DNA from 3 places in the Bacillus sp. FJAT-45350 genome. Region 2 is predicted to be linked to each of the others. Evidence: riboswitches for the same ligand, from Rfam matches in the RefSeq annotation. Region 2 holds a riboswitch; each other region holds the start of a gene.
What was found. Region 2 has a riboswitch for lysine ahead of CD003_RS09000 (Na+/H+ antiporter NhaC family protein). Riboswitches for the same ligand answer to the same signal wherever they lie in the genome.

Region 1: linked by a shared signal. The riboswitch ahead of CD003_RS18680 (aspartate kinase) and the one ahead of CD003_RS09000 (Na+/H+ antiporter NhaC family protein) in region 2 are both predicted to bind lysine.
Region 3: linked by a shared signal. The riboswitch ahead of lysA (diaminopimelate decarboxylase) and the one ahead of CD003_RS09000 (Na+/H+ antiporter NhaC family protein) in region 2 are both predicted to bind lysine.

Annotation. Positions count from the first base shown of each region.
Region 1 is NZ_NISU01000002.1:433,607-439,619, reverse strand. Features, by position in the region: gene CD003_RS18690 (TrkH family potassium uptake protein) at 1-801, opposite strand, end outside; gene CD003_RS18685 (YslB family protein) at 916-1,341, shown strand; gene CD003_RS18680 (aspartate kinase) at 1,408-2,637, opposite strand; lysine riboswitch at 2,749-2,935, opposite strand; gene uvrC (excinuclease ABC subunit UvrC) at 3,015-4,784, opposite strand; gene trxA (thioredoxin) at 4,949-5,263, opposite strand; gene CD003_RS18665 (electron transfer flavoprotein subunit alpha/FixB family protein) at 5,571-6,013, opposite strand, start outside.
Region 2 is NZ_NISU01000001.1:1,781,835-1,787,847, forward strand. Features, by position in the region: gene CD003_RS08985 (FUSC family protein) at 1-799, shown strand, start outside; gene CD003_RS08990 (DNA adenine methylase) at 940-1,809, shown strand; gene CD003_RS08995 (type II restriction enzyme) at 1,787-3,082, shown strand; lysine riboswitch at 3,202-3,387, shown strand; gene CD003_RS09000 (Na+/H+ antiporter NhaC family protein) at 3,499-5,055, shown strand; gene CD003_RS09005 (MFS transporter) at 5,366-6,013, shown strand, end outside.
Region 3 is NZ_NISU01000001.1:2,059,200-2,065,212, reverse strand. Features, by position in the region: gene spoVAE (stage V sporulation protein AE) at 1-94, shown strand, start outside; gene CD003_RS10370 (stage V sporulation protein AE) at 100-669, shown strand; gene CD003_RS10365 (spore germination protein) at 662-2,137, shown strand; lysine riboswitch at 2,231-2,413, shown strand; gene lysA (diaminopimelate decarboxylase) at 2,511-3,815, shown strand; gene CD003_RS10355 (LysM peptidoglycan-binding domain-containing protein) at 4,018-4,950, shown strand; gene CD003_RS10350 (peptidylprolyl isomerase) at 5,295-5,729, shown strand; gene CD003_RS10345 (diguanylate cyclase) at 5,837-6,013, shown strand, end outside.

The DNA of each region.
Region 1 (6,013 bases), on a different contig from region 2:
GAATAACTGCTGATGCCATTCAAGACCTACATAATAATGGTTGAACTCCAATGCCCAAATTCCAACGATACCAATTGCAAACACAATAAAATAGGTAGTTGTTGTTATTTTTGTAAATAAAGAAAATCTAAAGTTTGGGTTTTCCTTTGAAAAATATTCTTTCAATTCTAATAATACAGGGAATCCAATTGCCCCTGCGAATATTAAAAGAATCGTTACTAACTGGACATAATAGTCATTTGCAAATGGTATGAGTGACTGTCCAGTAATGTCAAATCCAGCATTTGTAAAAGCACTTAACGAGGCAAAAGCCCCCTGATAATACGCTTCACCTACAGTATCAAAATAACGTATGTAATATGTACCTAAAATTGCAGCTCCAATTAATTCAATGATGATAGCTACAAGTAGAATACCTCTCATCAAATTAACTAACCCTGAAAAGGAATTCTGATTTTGGTCAACCATAATGAGCATGCGTTGTGAGAGGATAATTTTCTTACCAAACAACATCCATACAAATGTTCCTAATGTCATAATCCCAATTCCACCGAGCTGAATGGCTAGGGCCAGAAAGATAATTCCTATTGTGCTATATGTTTCAGAAACGTTCACAACCGTTAGACCAGTTACACTTACGGCACTAACAGACGTAAATAACGCTTCACTATATGATAAAGTTACCCCACTCTGTTGAGATATTGGTAAAAATAGCAACAAGCTAAAAAGAATCATTGCTACAATATAAGAAATGATAATGATACGAAATGGAGTTAAAAATTGATTTAATGATGATTTCATAATATTACCTCCAACTTAGTTCGGAGTTCAGTATATCACTTCCTAGATAACGAATCTATAGAGAAAAAAGTGCTTTGAGATTATAATTAACTTATATAGAGAGGGGTTACATGTATGGCAAAATCAAAAGATCCAATCTTGGAAAGTGAACAGACAGTGCCTGTTTATGGTTACCATCTTATTCGAAATGTATTACTAGAGGAATTTTTAGGTAAAGAACATGAACAGACTTTATACTGGGCTGGTAAATCACTAGCTCGTAAAAATAAAAAAGAAGCGATTGATGACATTATACTATTCTTTGATAAGGCAGGGTGGGGAACACTTACCTTTGTAAAAGAAAAAAGAAATGAAATGATGTTACAATTAACATCTTCCTTGCTAGAAGAAAAAATCCCTTTATGCTATCAATTAGAGGCAGGATTTCTTGCTGAACAAGTCCAGTATATAAAAGGATACATAACTGAGGCGGTCTATACGACGAAGAAGGATAAAGTTCTCTTTACTCTCCATTGGGATGAAAAGGACAGCATTAAATAAAATCAATAAAAAAGTCTGGGACAAAAGGTCCGTTTTTGACCTTTTGTCCCAGACTCTCATTTTTGCTTAAACTGTTAGTGCTACTTCTTCAAGCTCAAATGCACGATGAAGGGCTTCAACAGCTTGAATCATACTAGTCTCATTTACAACTGCAGATACTTTAATTTCTGATGTGCTAACCATTTTAACCATTACATCACTTTCAGATAACACTTGAAACATCGTTGCTGCTACACCAGGGTTAGATACCATACCCGAACCGATAATTGATACTTTTGCTAAATCCTCTTCGTGATATACATCCTCAAATTTCAAAGACTCTTGATTCATATTCAGTAACTGCAAAACTTCTTCTAGTGCTGCCCCATTAATAGAAAAAGAAATATTGGTTGTACCTTTACTACTTTGATTTTGAATAATGATATCTACATTAACCCCTGCTTCAGATAGAAGGGTAAAAACTGTTGATAGAGTTGTTAATTCATTTGGTAAGCCCGCAATTGTTACCTTCGTTACATCATTTTCAAACGCAATTCCTCTTACTATTAGATTTTTCTCCATCGATACTTCCTCCTCAATCAAAGTTCCTTCTTCTTCAACCATACTTGAAGCAACCATTAGCTTTACATGATGATTCTTTGCAAACTCAACAGCTCGAGGGTGTAGAACACCAGCTCCTAAGTTTGCCATTTCTAGCATTTCATCATAAGAAATTGATAATAGTTTTCTAGCATCTTTAACAAAACGAGGGTCTGTTGTGAAAACTCCCGTTACATCTGTATAAATATCACAGCGTTCTGCTGAAAGTCCCGCTGCTAATGCTACAGCTGTTGTATCTGAACCACCTCGACCAAGTGTTGTAATCTCACCTGTATCTGAAACCCCTTGGAACCCAGCAACAATAACAATTTTGCCAGATTCTAAATGCTTTTCGATTCGCTCTGGCTTTATTTCTGTAATACGAGCATTGCCATGAATTTCCTCAGTCATCATTCCTGCTTGCCAGCCTGTCAGTGATACTGCTTCATGACCTCGTTGCTGAAGTGCCATTGTTAATAACGAAATTGAGATTTGCTCACCTGTTGTTAATAGCATATCCATTTCTCTTTTACTCGGTTTTTTAGATATTTGTTGAGCAAGTTCTACCAATTGGTCCGTCGATTTCCCCATAGCTGAAACAACTGCCACCACTTGCTTCCCGCTGTTTACTGTTTTAATAATTCGGTCTGCGACATGCTGAATTCTTTCCACAGATCCAACTGATGTTCCACCGTACTTTTGAACGACTACTGACATCTTCTCCATCCTTTCATTTAGGTAAATAAGGACACAAAAAAACAACAGAAAAGAGAAACCCCCTCACTGTTGTTGTCATACCTATCCGGTACCACACTTGTTCCCTTACTCACGTGAGATAGTTCTCCACACAACTTTTAGGTTGGCTGTGTGACAGCCCTGCACTTATTTAATACAGGTCCAGCTCAAAGAGTATTGAGACTCTTATCACTTCGGCAAATTCCCCTTTCAATATTCTTCTTAGGTACTCAATCACCTCAGAACATTTACTAATGGTCTTCGCTCCTCTACCATCACTTCAAAATATGAAGCGCGGCTTATTAAGTTAGTTTTCATAATAACAAAATTTTATCTATCTGACAATAAGTTTTACTTATTTACTTTTCACTTAAATGTTTAATAATTTCTTCAGCTACTTTTTCAGGTATTTTAAGTTTTTTAAATTCCTCCATACCCGCTTCCTTCATTTTTTTCACTGATCCAAAATGCTTAAGTAGCTGTTGTTTTCGCTTTTGTCCAACTCCTGGAACTTCATCTAACACTGAGGATATCATCGACTTCCCTCTCGTTTGACGATGAAAGCTAATCGCAAATCGGTGAACTTCATCTTGAATGCGCTGTAATAAATAAAACTCATGACTATCTCTTTTTAACGGGACTTCCTCTGGTGGATTACCTATCAATAGTTGTGACGTTCGGTGCTTTTCATCTTTTGCTAGTCCACATACTGGAATCGAAAGACCAAGCTCATCCTCAATAATACTTTGAGCTGAAGAAATTTGACCTTTACCACCATCAATGACAATTAAATCAGGTAGTGGAGCACCCTCTTTTAATAGACGAAAGTAGCGTCGTCGAACAACTTCACGCATCGATGCGTAGTCATCAGGACCTTCTACATCTTTGATTTTATATTTTCGATAATCTTTTTTACTTGGCTTTCCATCTAAAAAGGACACCATTGCCGATACTGGATCGGTTCCTTGGATATTAGAATTATCAAATGCTTCTATTCTATACGGAGGGCTAATTTGCAGAACTTTTCCTAGGTTTTCTACAGCCTTTACCGTGCGCTGTTCATCTCTTTCAATTAAAGAAAATTTTTCTTTAAGAGCAATTTCAGCATTTTTATGAGCTAATTCAAGAAGCTCTTTCTTTTTCCCTCTCTTTGGCTGTAGCACTTTCACTTGTAACAATTCGCTTAGTAAGTCGCTATCGATATTATCAGGTAAAAGAATTTCGGAAGGTTTAATATGCTCCTTTTTCATATAAAACTGTCCAATAAACGTTAATAAATCTTCTTCCGGCTCTTTATAAAAAGGAAATATCGAGACATCCCTTTCAATTAACTTCCCTTGTCTAATAAAAAAGACCTGTACACACATCCACCCTTTATCATAGGCAAATGCGAACACATCTCGATTCACTTGATCATTTATTGTCATTTTTTGCTTTTGCATGACCATATCGATATGCTGAATTTGGTCTCGGAGCTCTTTTGCTCTCTCAAAATTTAAATCTTCAGAAGCTTTAAGCATTTTTTCTGTTAACTCTTTTTTTACTTCCTCGTGTCCCTGGTTTAAAAAGCGAGTAATTTCTTGGACCATCTGTTTATTTTCATCTTGATTGACTTCATTAACACACGGGGCCAAGCATTGATTAATATGATAATAGAGACAAACACGATCAGGGATCGTACTACACTTTCTTAATGGATATAATCGGTCTAATAATTTCTTCGTCTCTGTAGCAGCACCTGCATTAGGATATGGACCGAAATATTTCCCTCCATCTTTCTTTACTTTTCTAGTCGTAATTAGACGAGGTTGTTCTTCAGATGTAATTTTCAAATACGGATAAGATTTATCGTCTTTCAACATGACGTTGTACTTAGGGTCATGCTTTTTAATTAAATTCATCTCTAGGATTAATGCTTCGATATTAGAGGATGTAATTATATATTCAAAGTCAGTGATTTCACTAACTAATCTCTGTGTTTTTCCATCATGGGATCCTGTGAAATACGATCGAACGCGATTTTTTAAAACCTTAGCTTTTCCTACATAAATAATCGTACCTTGATTATCCTTCATTAAATAACAACCAGGTTGGTCTGGTAATACAGCCAACTTTTGTTTTAGTGACATAGCCCTTCCTCCCCTCACTTTTAATTATGAGTTATGGGTTATGAGTTATCAATAATAAGTAAATGTAAATGTCTCTTATTAATATCATATCAAAAGTTAAGTATATTATAGTTTCCATTCAAACAGAAAAAAAGTCTGTTACCAGAAGTAACAGACTTTTCATATTATAGATGTTTGTTAAGTAACTCTGCAAGTGCTTCTTTTGGTTGGAAACCTACCACTTGGTCTACTTTTTCACCATTTTTGAAAACCATTAGTGTAGGGATACTCATTACACCATATTTACCAGCTACTTCTTGGTTTTCATCTACATCAAGCTTAACTATTTTTACTTTTTCTCCCATTTCACCATCTAATTCTTCAAGTACAGGAGCAATCATTTTGCAAGGTCCGCACCAAGGTGCCCAGAAATCTGCAAGAACTACACCTTCACTTGTTTCGTTTTGGAATGTTTGGTCTGTTACATTTACAATCGCCATTGGAAAATCCTCCTTAATTTGTCGTGCTTTACTTCATATTGAATTATACCACCTGAAAAATACGCATGCTAATATCTTGCTCATTGATACCAGATCTCACAAACAGTATGTATGATTTAACAATGTAGGTAATAATTAATGAAGAAAGCTGTATTTAATTAGTATATTCGTCATAAAATATTCCTTTTCCTTCTTATTAATTAAGAAAAAGTAAAGCGACTCTTATTAGATTTACTTTTTCTTATACTTTCTTATATAAAATAAGATAAGCACGGAATATTCCATGCTTATCTTTTCCCATTATACCTTAAGATACAACTACTTTTTTCAATTCTTCTGTTAAAATTGGCAATACATCAAACAAGTCTCCAACAATACCATAATCAGCTACTTCAAAAATTGGAGCTTCTGGGTCTTTGTTAATTGCAACGATTACCTTAGAGTTACTCATTCCAGCTAAATGCTGAATAGCTCCTGATAAACCTACTGCAATATATAAGTCAGGTGTTACAACCTTACCAGTTTGACCAATTTGAAGTGAGTAATCACAATACTCAGCGTCACACGCGCCACGTGAAGCACCAACTGCTCCACCAAGAAGTTCAGCAAGCTCTTCTAATGGTTTAAAGCCATCTTCACTTTTGACACCACGGCCACCAGCAACAATAATCTTTGCTTCTGATAAGTCTACACCACCAGTTGTCTTACGAACGATTTCTTTAATTTGTGTACGTAAATCTTTAATATCAA
Region 2 (6,013 bases):
TGGTGAATCAGCTATGACATACGCATTTGCTGCAACGCTAACGATCATTATCTGTAATAGCTTAAAATTACAAGAAGGAGCTTTAGTTGCCGTATTAACTGCAGTAGCAATGGTCCCTTCGATTGAAAGTCAATATTTATTAACATTCTTATCACGCTTAGGAACTACATCGATTGGGTTGTTCATCGCAACAATTGTCAATATCGCAATTTTACCACCAAAATTTACTGGGCTTATCAATACGAAGCTTGATTCACTTTTTATCGCAAGTAGTACTGTGTTAAAAGAATCGATCGAACAGATCCTAAATCAAGAAATTAAATACACGAAGTCCGCTTCAAAAACATACTTAAAGCTAAGAGAAGGTGGCGATGACGTTCTTAAACTCTCTCGTGCCCAAAGACAAGAATGGAAATACCATAAAGTGAAGAAAAAAGACCTAAGAAAATTTTATGACTCTCAAAAAAGACTTAACCTTCTAGAGCGAATCATTCTACATCTCGGCAACTTACAATACATGAATCAAAAAGTTGAATTTACCCCTGAACAAAAGAATCTTATTGAAAACCTTTTAGAATCAATGGTGAAAATTCTTCAAGATGAAAAACATCAAATACCTGATAACCATTATTTATATATTGATGAGCTAGACATCCGATTCAAATATCAGAGTAATAAACAACCAAGTAACCAAGAACAGTTTTACCATCACTTCACACCTATTGTCATCATCTTCTACGAACTACTTTCCCTTCATGATACACTTGAGGAACTAGAGCAACTGGTGAGGAGTGAGTAATTATTAATTATGAGTTATGAGTTATAAATTTAAATTCCAATTAATAAATCATAATTCATAATTCAGCATTCTATAGTATACTTGTTGTTAGAAATCATAATAACGAACATAAGTTTTTGTTTTTAGTGGGAGTGGAATTGATGAACAAGACGAGTAATTTACAACCATTTTTAAAATGGGCAGGAGGAAAAAGGCAGCTTTTGCCTGTATTAAGACAATATCTCCCCGAAGATTATAATCGATATTTCGAACCGTTTATTGGTGCGGGAGCATTACTTTTTGATATAGCACCAAAGGAAGCTTATATAAATGACGTCAATCAAGAGCTTGTGAACGTTTATCAGACGATTCGTGACGATGTTCACAAGCTTATTACTTATTTAGAAATACATGCTGAAAAGCACGGACAAGATGAGAATTATTATTATATAGTGAGAGAATGGGACCGTAATGGAACAATTGAGAACATATCTCTAACTGAACGAGCTGCTAGAGTGCTCTACTTAAATAAAACATGCTTTAACGGCTTATACCGAGTAAACTCTAAAGGTCAATATAATGTACCAAAAGGTAGCTATAAAAATCCTAATATTGTAAATTCAGACGTCCTTTTAACTGTCCATGACTATTTAAATAAGAACAACGTAACAATAACAAACGAAGATTTTGCAAAGACTGTATTAGAAGAAGCGAAAAAGGGAGATTTAGTCTATTTTGATCCACCATATGATCCTGTTTCTACTACTTCTTCTTTTACAAGTTATTCCCAAACGGGTTTTGGAAAAGAAGAACAAGTACGTTTGAAGGATGTTTTTGTTGAGCTTGCAGATAGAGGTTGCTATGTCATGCTTTCAAATTCATATACGGACTTTATTCGTGACTTATATGGACAAGCTAACTTTGAAGCGATTCCAGTAAAAGCAACCAGAAGCATTAACTCGAAAGCTACATCCAGAGGGAAAATAGATGAGGCGGTGATACTTAGCTATGTCTCAAAAGACAAAAAATGATGTTGCGTGGGAGTTTCTTTTTGATAAATATAATATTGTGCAGCGTATTGAGCGAGATGGATTTTATCGTATAGCAGCGAATGACATACGTGAAGTACGCGAACCTCGATTAATGTGTAAATTCGATCATAGGACGAGCTTACCACAACCGTTTAAAGAAACGAAATTATCGATTCTTCCTCTCTCTCGGAGCGAATATGTAATCGGCAACTTCGAGATTTTCGAAAAGGTTAAATACAATAAAGATCAAATTCCTACCCGTGTTAGCATTCCTGATTTTATTGATACAATTAAACGTGATGACTTGTACTCTGAAAGCGCAGCTCTCCATGCAGCTCATGTTTCAGGAATGTTTCAACATGTACTAGAACTAAATAGAAACGCTCCTCTTTTACAAACTGTGTCAGGGAGAATGGGTTCAAAGCATTTCAACTATGAAGTTAACCTTGCTCATGAAGGTTCCTTTTCAATCAACGTAGAGGGTTCTCAAATTGAGATTGATGGAGGATATGAAACGAAAGACTCCTTTCTAATCGTTGAGGCCAAGAAGGAAACTGTGAAGGACTTTAATATTCGCCAATTATTCTATCCTTACCGTGTTTGGAAGAACAAAACGAATAAAAATATTATACCAATATTCTTCACACACTCTAATGACATCTTTAGTTTCTTTGTCTATACATTTGACGACGACCAAGTGTTTAATTCTATTCGCTTACTGAAGCAGCAAGATTTTATTATTGATAACGAGAAAATAACAATAGAAGAAGTCCTACATCTCGCACACTCCACACCCCTTGTCGAAGAAAGAACGGATATCCCCTTTCCACAAGCGGATACATTTGAAAGAGTCGTAGATTTATTAGGGTTACTTTATGAACGAGAAATGAGTCCCAACGATATTGCTGAGAATTACGACTTTAATGGTAGACAATCTTATTACCACGCAGATGCTGGAGTTTATTTAGGCCTCATTGAAAAAGTCAAAAAGAATAGAACCACTTATTTCAAACTAAGTAACAAAGGTCGAAACATTATGTCTATGTCATACAAAGCAAAATATATGTCACTCATCTCTTCTATATTAGAACATGCTCCATTCAATGTTGCATTTCAAGAATGGGTTCCTAACCAGTTCCTAAATAAGGAAAGACGAATCGAGATTATGAAAGAAAATAAAGCAAATGTAAATCCAAATAATAGTACGATTATACGTAGGTCGCAGTCTGTTCAAAAATGGTCAGAGTGGATATATCGATTAACACAAATTTAAAAAATTTTCTCAATATAATTTGATATCTCTGTTTATCTTACCTAATCTTTCAACTTGACCATATTTATATTACTGATATAATAACTAAGGCGTTTACAATTTAATATTACCTTGTCTTTCGATGAGGTAGAGGTGCGAAAACTATAAGTATACAATGTGAGGCTGACAACCATTGACCATTGTAAAAAGGAGTTTTCGCCGAAGCAGGGAAAATGTCAATTTTTTCTGTTGGGGTTGCCTTAAATAAGGGTAACACTGTCATTATGAAGATGAATTTATGTTCATAATGGAGAACTACTGGTCGTGGCAGATTTACTACATTACAGAGTAATGATAGATATGTCTATCACTTCTCTGTTTTTTTGTGTTCTCTATTATTGTATGGATCATCTACACATTGTTAAGGAGGAAGAAAATTGATAGGAACTATTTTTTCATTAATCCCCCCTCTTCTTGCCATTGTGATGGTTCTCTTAACAAGAAGAGTAATTTTATCATTGGGTGTCGGGGTTATATCTGCAGCCTTACTACTTGAGAGCTTTTCTCCGGTTGCTACAGTCTCAACAATCCTTGCTAGTATAAGAGATATTTTCATCTCTGATGGTGGGTTAAATACATGGAATGTCTACATTCTATTATTCTTATTTCTATTAGGAATTATTTCAGCATTTATTACGATTTCAGGCGGAAGTCGTGCATTCGGGGAATGGGCATTAAAGAGAGTCAAAACAAGAGTTGGAGCGCAAATTGTTACAGCATTCCTTGGCATTATCATTTTTATTGATGATTATTTTAATGCATTAGCTGTAGGACAAGTTAGCCGTCCGATTACTGATAGACACCGTGTATCTCGTGCAAAATTGGCCTATATTATTGATTCAACATCTGCCCCAATCTGTGTTGTTTCACCTATTTCAAGTTGGGGAGCATATATTATCGGGATTATCGGGACGATCTTTGCTACACATCAGATTACTCAATATACTGCCTTTTCAGCATTTATTCAAATGATTCCATTAAACTTCTATGTTATTACTGCTATTTTATTAGTTTTTGTTACAGCAATTTTCAATATTAATATTGGTAGTATGAAAAGACATGAACAAATGGCAGTGAAAACTGGTCAAACGTATAATACTGATAAGGGTAAGATTCCTGGTGAATTATCTGAAGACTTACCAGTAAGCAAAAAAGGAACAGTTCTTAATCTGATTGTTCCTATCATAGCACTAGTTATCGGTACAGTTGGAGCTATGATTTATACTGGAATTGAAGGTACTGATGGTACTGCAACCATTCTAGATATTTTCGAAAATACAGATGTAGCAACGGCTTTACTTTATGGTGGTATATTTAGTGTAGTGATTAGCTTTATTTTATTCTTAACTCAAAAAGATTTGTCGGCTGGGGTATCCGGTCTTGCTGTTAAAGCAGGGATTAAGAGTATGCTTCCTGCCGTGTATATCCTTATTTTCGCATGGAGTATCGTTGATTTAATTGGTCAGTTAGAAACGGGTCAATATCTTGCAGGATTAGTAGAGAATTCTAACATTAACATTGGTTGGTTACCTGCTATCCTATTTGTTATCGCTGGAATTATGGCATTCTCTACGGGGACGTCATGGGGAACATTTGGCTTAATGCTACCAATCGCTGGACAAATTATGGCTGTTATCGATGTTTCTCTATTATTACCAGCATTAGCTGCTGTCCTAGCAGGCTCTGTATTTGGAGACCATTGTTCACCAATTTCTGATACAACGATTCTCTCTTCTACTGGCGCAGGCTGTCATCACGTTGATCACGTAATTACACAGCTCCCTTATGCTGTTATTGCAGGAGTGATTTCAGTAATTGGATATATTGTTCTTGGATTAACAGGAAGCATGATAATAAGTTTAGTGACATTATTAGTAACCTTTGTCATCGTCATGATTGCTCTCATTACGTTAACTAGAAAACAATCATACTAAACAGAACAAAATCCACATAGAGGAATTTGTTAAAAGCAATGTGCGAAGCCACTACATGTTTAAAAGTTCAGTGACAAGTGATTTTCTTATCTCTGAACGAGTAGTGCGCGAAGCCATTGCCCTACTTATCCACATTGAAGTATTTTAAAATCGTTCGAGGCCGCTGAAAAAGTGTAATTTTCACTTTTTCAACGGCCTTTAATCGTTCGTAGAAACTTTTTTGTAATAAATGAATTCACAATTCAGACTTTTCAATCCGATGGTGTTATAATCATTTTATTTACTATAGATTAAGAGGAGAATATTTTATATGCAAGTTCAAACAAAAAACGTTACAACGCCGGTACCACAAGAAAAAACAGCATATCGAATTTTACTTATCATAGGTTTTGTCCATCTATTAAATGATGCAATTCAAGCTCTCGTACCTGCAATGTTTCCTATTCTCGTACAATCAATGGGATTAACCTTTACACAACTTGGACTAATTGCATTCGCACTAAACTTAACTTCCTCCCTCATTCAGCCAGTCGTTGGAGCATATACCGATAGAAAACCATCACCGTATGCACTTCCAATAGGACTTTGTTTTACGTTGGTTGGTGTACTTGGAATAGCCTTTGCTCCATCTTTTTGGTTAGTAATGTTATCCGTTATTTTTATCGGCCTTGGCTCTGCTACCTTCCACCCAGAAGGTTCACGAGTAGCTTATATGGCAGCTGGAAATCGCCGTGGCTTTGCTCAATCAATCTATCAAGTTGGTGGAAATGCCGGCCAAGCACTAGCTCCGTTAATTACCGCTTTGATACTCGTTCCACTTGGACAGTTCGGAGCGATATGGTTTACCTTTGTGGCAGTACTTGCCATTGGTCTTTTATTTTATATCGCTAGATGGTATTCAGAACAAGTGACGATTACAGCAAAAGCGAAAAAAACAGCTAAATCAGTAGATAAAAGC
Region 3 (6,013 bases), 280 kb from region 2:
AGGGATGGGAATTTTCGAGGTTACATCTGTAGGGATTTCTACTTCAATATTATTTGGTTTTTTAGTAGCAATTGTATTCAAACCGAGGGGGTGAAAGTAGTGAGTGAAAAAAAGCGAGTCATTCTCATTACGGACGGCGATCAATCAGCGAAACATGCAGTTCAAATCGTTGCAAAACAAATAGGTGGCCGTTGTATAACGAGCTCAGGAGGGAACCCTTCAAGGTTATCAGGTGAAGAGTTAGTAGAGCTGATTCATAAAGCTCCTACTGAACCTGTTCTAGTTATGTTTGATGATTGTGGCTTTCAACGGGAAGGGCCAGGTGAACATGCTATGCGCTATGTAGCAAATGATTCATCAATAGAAGTACTTGGTGCAATTGCTGTTGCGTCAACGACACATTTCTCGGAATGGACGAAGGTAGATGTAAGCATTGATAGGTATGGAAACTTAACTGAGTATGGAGTTGACAAAAACGGATTGCAAGATTTGGAAATAGGTAGAATTGATGGAGATACTGTATATATATTGGACGAAATGAACATACCTATTGTTGTAGGTGTCGGTGATATTGGAAAGATGGCTGGTCAAGATGTCCCGGAAAAAGGCGCTCCCATCACCAGGAAAGCAGTGGAGATTATCTTAGAAAGGAGCGGAAATCATGAGTGAGCAGCAAGAGAAAATGAAACAGCCTATTTCAAAGAAAATTATAGAGAATGAAGTTGCTCTTAAGTCCAGGCTTGGAATTGGGAAAAGCTTTGACGTCGGGGTAAGAAAATTAACGATCTTTGATAAAGAAATCCAAATTTACTTTACAAATGGTTTATGTGATATTCAATATATCATTGAAGTACTAAGAGAATTAATGCTCGTCGACTCAAGGGAAGAAAAGCCAGACAATGTGAAGAGGGCGATTGAAAATCATCTAACACATGTACAAGTAGAGTTTGTTGATACGTTAGACGATGCCATTTCACAAATGCTTTCAGGACTCATATTTATTTTAGTTGAAGGGGAAGACGAAGCCTTTGTTGTAGATGTTAGAAGCTATCCTGGTAGAGGACCTGACGAGCCTGATACTGAACGAGTTGTAAGAGGTGCTCGTGATGGATATACGGAAAACATCATTCAAAATACGGCATTAACAAGACGTAGAATTCGGGATGAACGTTACCGAAATGAAATTATGCAGGTAGGAGAACGTTCAAAGACGGATATATGTATTTCATACTTAGAAGATGTCGCTGATCCAGATTTAGTAGATATTATAAAAAAAGAACTAAAAGCAATTAATATTGATGGATTAACGATGGCGGACAAGGTAGTTGAGGAGTATATAGTAAAACAAGGCTTTAATCCATTTCCGCTTGTTCGTTATACGGAACGCCCTGATGTGGCAGCTACACATTTATTAGAGGGTCATGTCGTTATTACCGTTGATGCGTCACCGAGTGTTATCATCGTTCCTACAACGTTATTCCACCATGTACAGCATGCGGAAGAATATCGTCAAGCACCTGCTATTGGAACGTTTCTACGATGGGTTCGTTTTGCAGGTATTGTTATTTCATTATTCATTTTACCTTTGTGGTTATTAATGGTTATGACACCAGACATGGTACCAGAGGCGATTGATTTTATTGGTCCCAATGATGACATAAATGTACCGATATTTGCTCAAATATTTATTGCTGAAATTGGGATAGAGCTCTTGAGGATGGCTGCGATCCATACACCTTCTCCATTAGCAACCGCCCTTGGGTTAGTAGCTGCATTATTAATTGGTGATATAGCCATTCAAGTTGGTTTATTTACAGCAGAAGTTATCTTATATGTTGCACTAGGAGCAATAGGGATGTTCGCGACACCGAGTTATGAGTTAGGGATTGCGTTGAAAGTCGTTCGCTTATTACTACTCATTGTCGTTGCTATTTTCCAAGCACCCGGCTTTATTATTGCGACAGCGATTTTCTTCCTTCTATTAGTTAGCATTAAAACATTAAATAAGCCTTATATGTGGCCATTCCTACCATTTGATCCAGCTGCATTCTGGCAAATACTTGTACGTACATCAGTACCTAATATTAAAAAGAGACCAAGTATTGTTGGTCCTAAAGATCCAATTAAACAATCGTAATACTGAAAGAAGAATGAGGCTTGCTCCTCATTCTTCTTTGTGTTAGAGTGGGATAATAATTGACATTCCAAATAAAGAATAGCCTCGTCAAAACGATGGGGTAGAGGTGCAAGGTGAAAAAGTACATTTGTGGAGTTTGTGGTAACTGTGAAGCGAATGGGAAGGTCAACTTGCCGAAGTGAAAGAGGATGCCACAATCTTTTATTGCTGGGTCGTTACTAAATAAGTAACGGACTGTCACTATAGTGTTTATTATAGTGGAGTACTATTCTTATGACTTGAGGTTACTATTGCTTTCTATATTCTATATAGCAGCTAGTGTTCCTTATACATTAGCTGCTTTTCTAATGAACATTATTAAGGAGAGAAGAATATGTTTTTACATGGTACTAGTAAAATAAATGAACTTGGGCATTTAGAAATAGGTTCAGTTGATACAGTGAAGTTAGCAAATGAATTTGGTACGCCTTTATTTGTGTATGATGTGGAATTAATTCGAGAAAGAGCACATCAATTTCAAGAGGCTTTTAAAAAGCAAGGAGTAATAGCTCAAGTTGCATACGCAAGCAAAGCGTTCAGCTGCATTGCTATGATAGAGTTAGTTGATGACCTTGGACTAAGCTTAGATGTTGTTTCTGGAGGAGAGTTATATACAGCTGTTGCGGCTAAGTTTCCAATGGAGAGAATTCACTTTCATGGAAACAATAAGAGCAAGGAAGAAATTGATTTTGCTGTTGAAGCGGGAATTGGTTGCTTCGTCGTTGATAACTTCTACGAATTAGACTTACTCGAGCAAGCAAGTGAACGTCATCAAAAGAAAATTTCAGTATTACTTCGAACGACACCTGGTGTAGAAGCGCATACTCACGATTATATTTCGACTGGTCAAGAAGACTCTAAGTTCGGTTTTGATTTATTAAGTGGTCAGGTTGATAAAGCGATTAAACGAATTCAAGACAAAGAGCAGTTTGAGTTACTAGGTCTTCACTGTCATATTGGTTCTCAAATTTTTGAAACAACAGGATTTGTGATGGCTGTCGAAAAAATCTTTACTCACGTGAAGAAATGGAAAGAAGAATTAAATTATATCCCTAAAGTATTAAATTTAGGTGGTGGATTCGGTATTCGTTATATCGAAGGAGATAAGCCACTTCCTGTTTCAGACTATGTGAATGCCACAATTGATGCTGTGAAAGAACAATCTAATCAATTAGGTATAGATGTACCTGAAATCTGGATTGAGCCAGGAAGATCATTAGTGGGAGATGCAGGGACGACTCTTTATACAGTAGGTTCTGAAAAAGAAATTCCAGAGGTTCGTCATTATCTATCAGTTGATGGTGGTATGAGTGATAACCTTCGACCTGCATTATATCAAGCGGAGTATGAGGGGATTCTTGCAAATCGTGCATTAGATGAAGCTGATAGCAAGTTCTCCATTGCGGGTAAATGCTGTGAAAGTGGAGATATGCTTATTTGGGATCTTCCACTTCCTAAAGCAAAACATGAAGATATTTTGGCTGTCTTCTGTACGGGAGCATATGGATATTCGATGGCAAATAACTACAACCGTATCCCGAGACCGGCTGTTGTCTTTGTGGAAAACGGAACAGCGAAGCTCGCAATTCAACGTGAGTCATATGAAGATTTACTTCGTCTAGACAAGTCAATTCGCTAACTTTATAGAGGACAGTATTACAGGTAATGACAACCTCGTAATACTGTCTTTTTTTCTGTTCAAATCAACTCAGGTAATGGAATTAGATTTACAGAAATGGAGCTTTTACTAGATTATTACCAATTATACGTTTTTTCCCTAGTAATCTACTAGTGAAGTTGGATAATATTCGCAGTATGATTCAGTTAGGAGGGAAGACATCATGAAAAAACTACTTTTGCTTCTACTTATTGTACTTTTCATTCCTACGAAAGCGTTTGCATCAAATGTAGCAGACCGAATTGTAGAAACAGGAAAGCAATACATAGGAACACCATATCAATATGGAGCACCACTCGGGAATACGTCAAGCTTTGATTGCTCTTCGTTTTCAGCCTATATTTTTGGCCAACATGGGATTACTTTACCAAGGGTTAGTCAAGATCAAGCGCGAGTTGGAACGGCAGTAAGCAAAGGGGACTTACGAAAAGGAGATCTTATTTTTTATGACACAAACTTTGATGGAAGAATTAATCATTTAGGAGTCTATATGAATAGCAACGAAATGATTCATGCTTCTTCAAGTCAAGGGGTACATATTACTCGTCCATTTTCACCTTATTGGGAAGCACGATTTGTTTCGGCAACTCGTGTAATATCTAATGAAAATTCTTCAAACTCAGGAACTACTTATACGGTAAAAGCAGGGGATACACTATTCCTCATTGCTAGAAGTCATCAAATAACAGTTGAACAGCTAAAGCAATGGAACCAGTTGAATTCAGATACAATTTTTGTAGGACAACAATTAACTATTGTTGGGCCGAATCAAATTAGCCAGAGTCCAAACACGAAAATGAACGTTCATACAGTTGCACCAGGTGACAGCCTTTGGACGATAAGTCGTACATATGGTGTAAGTATCGACCAAATCATTGTCTGGAATTCATTAACTAGTACTGTAGTTCATCCAGGTCAATCATTATTTATTCAAAAGCCAACAACTGTGACAACTGAAAAACTTCATGTTGTTCAAGCTGGTGAATCATTATGGCTCATAGCAACAAAGTATAATATGTCTATTATTGAAGTAATGACGATTAATAATTTAACAACATCAACGATCTTTCCAGGACAAAGTTTAAAGCTCCAATAGGATAAAACGAGGGTGAGAAAAGGATGAATTATACCTTTTTTCATCTTTTTTAATGATTTAGAAACTTAAAAATACATTTATGTGGATAATCAAAAAAGAGCAATGGCTGCGCACACTACACGCTTAACAGCAAGAAAAGCACTTGCTGTTAAGCTCAACACAAGGTAGTGGCTCCGCACATTGCTTCAAACAAATACCGCTTTTGCGGTTTTGTTCTTTACTGTGAGGAAGAGCTACTATAGCTAATTACTTTCTATACATATTAAAGTTGTCTTTCTTATTTCACTTTTACATATAGTTTGTAGTACAATAAGACGAGCTTTTAATATTAGGAGGTATACATAATGAAAAAAGGTAGTATTGCATTTGAAAATGGAGAAAAAATCACGTTTGAACTATACCCAGAGGAAGCGCCTGGAACAGTTGAAAACTTTGAAACATTAGCTAATAAAGGTTATTATAATGGTTTAACTTTCCATCGTGTAATTCCACACTTTGTTGCTCAAGGTGGTTGTCCAACAGGTAATGGTACTGGTGGTCCTGGTTACACAATTAAATGTGAAACAGAAGGAAACCCTCATAAGCATGAGGCTGGTTCTCTTTCAATGGCACATGCAGGTAAAGATACTGGTGGAAGCCAGTTCTTCATCGTTCATGAGCCACAACCACATTTAGATGGTGTTCATACAGTTTTTGGTAAAGTAACAGAAGGTATGGATACAGTATTACGCATCCAACAAGGAGACGTAATGAGTGAAGTCAAGGTTTGGGAAGAGTAAAATAATTATATTAAGCAAGCCCATTATGAGTGCGAATTCATAGTGGGCTTTTTTGTCGTTAAATACTCTTTCAATCACATAAAAGAGTTACAGATATACAAAACGTATTGTCTGAATTTATTGCTGAACGTCTACGAATTAAAGTTGCAGAAACACCAAGTCCATCAGGAAAACCAATTACAATTTCATTAGGTGTTTCTAGTTTTCAGTCAGATGATATCCACCCAAAAACGATAATAGAAAGAGCTGATTCTGCCCTTTATCAGTCTAAAGCTGATGGCAGA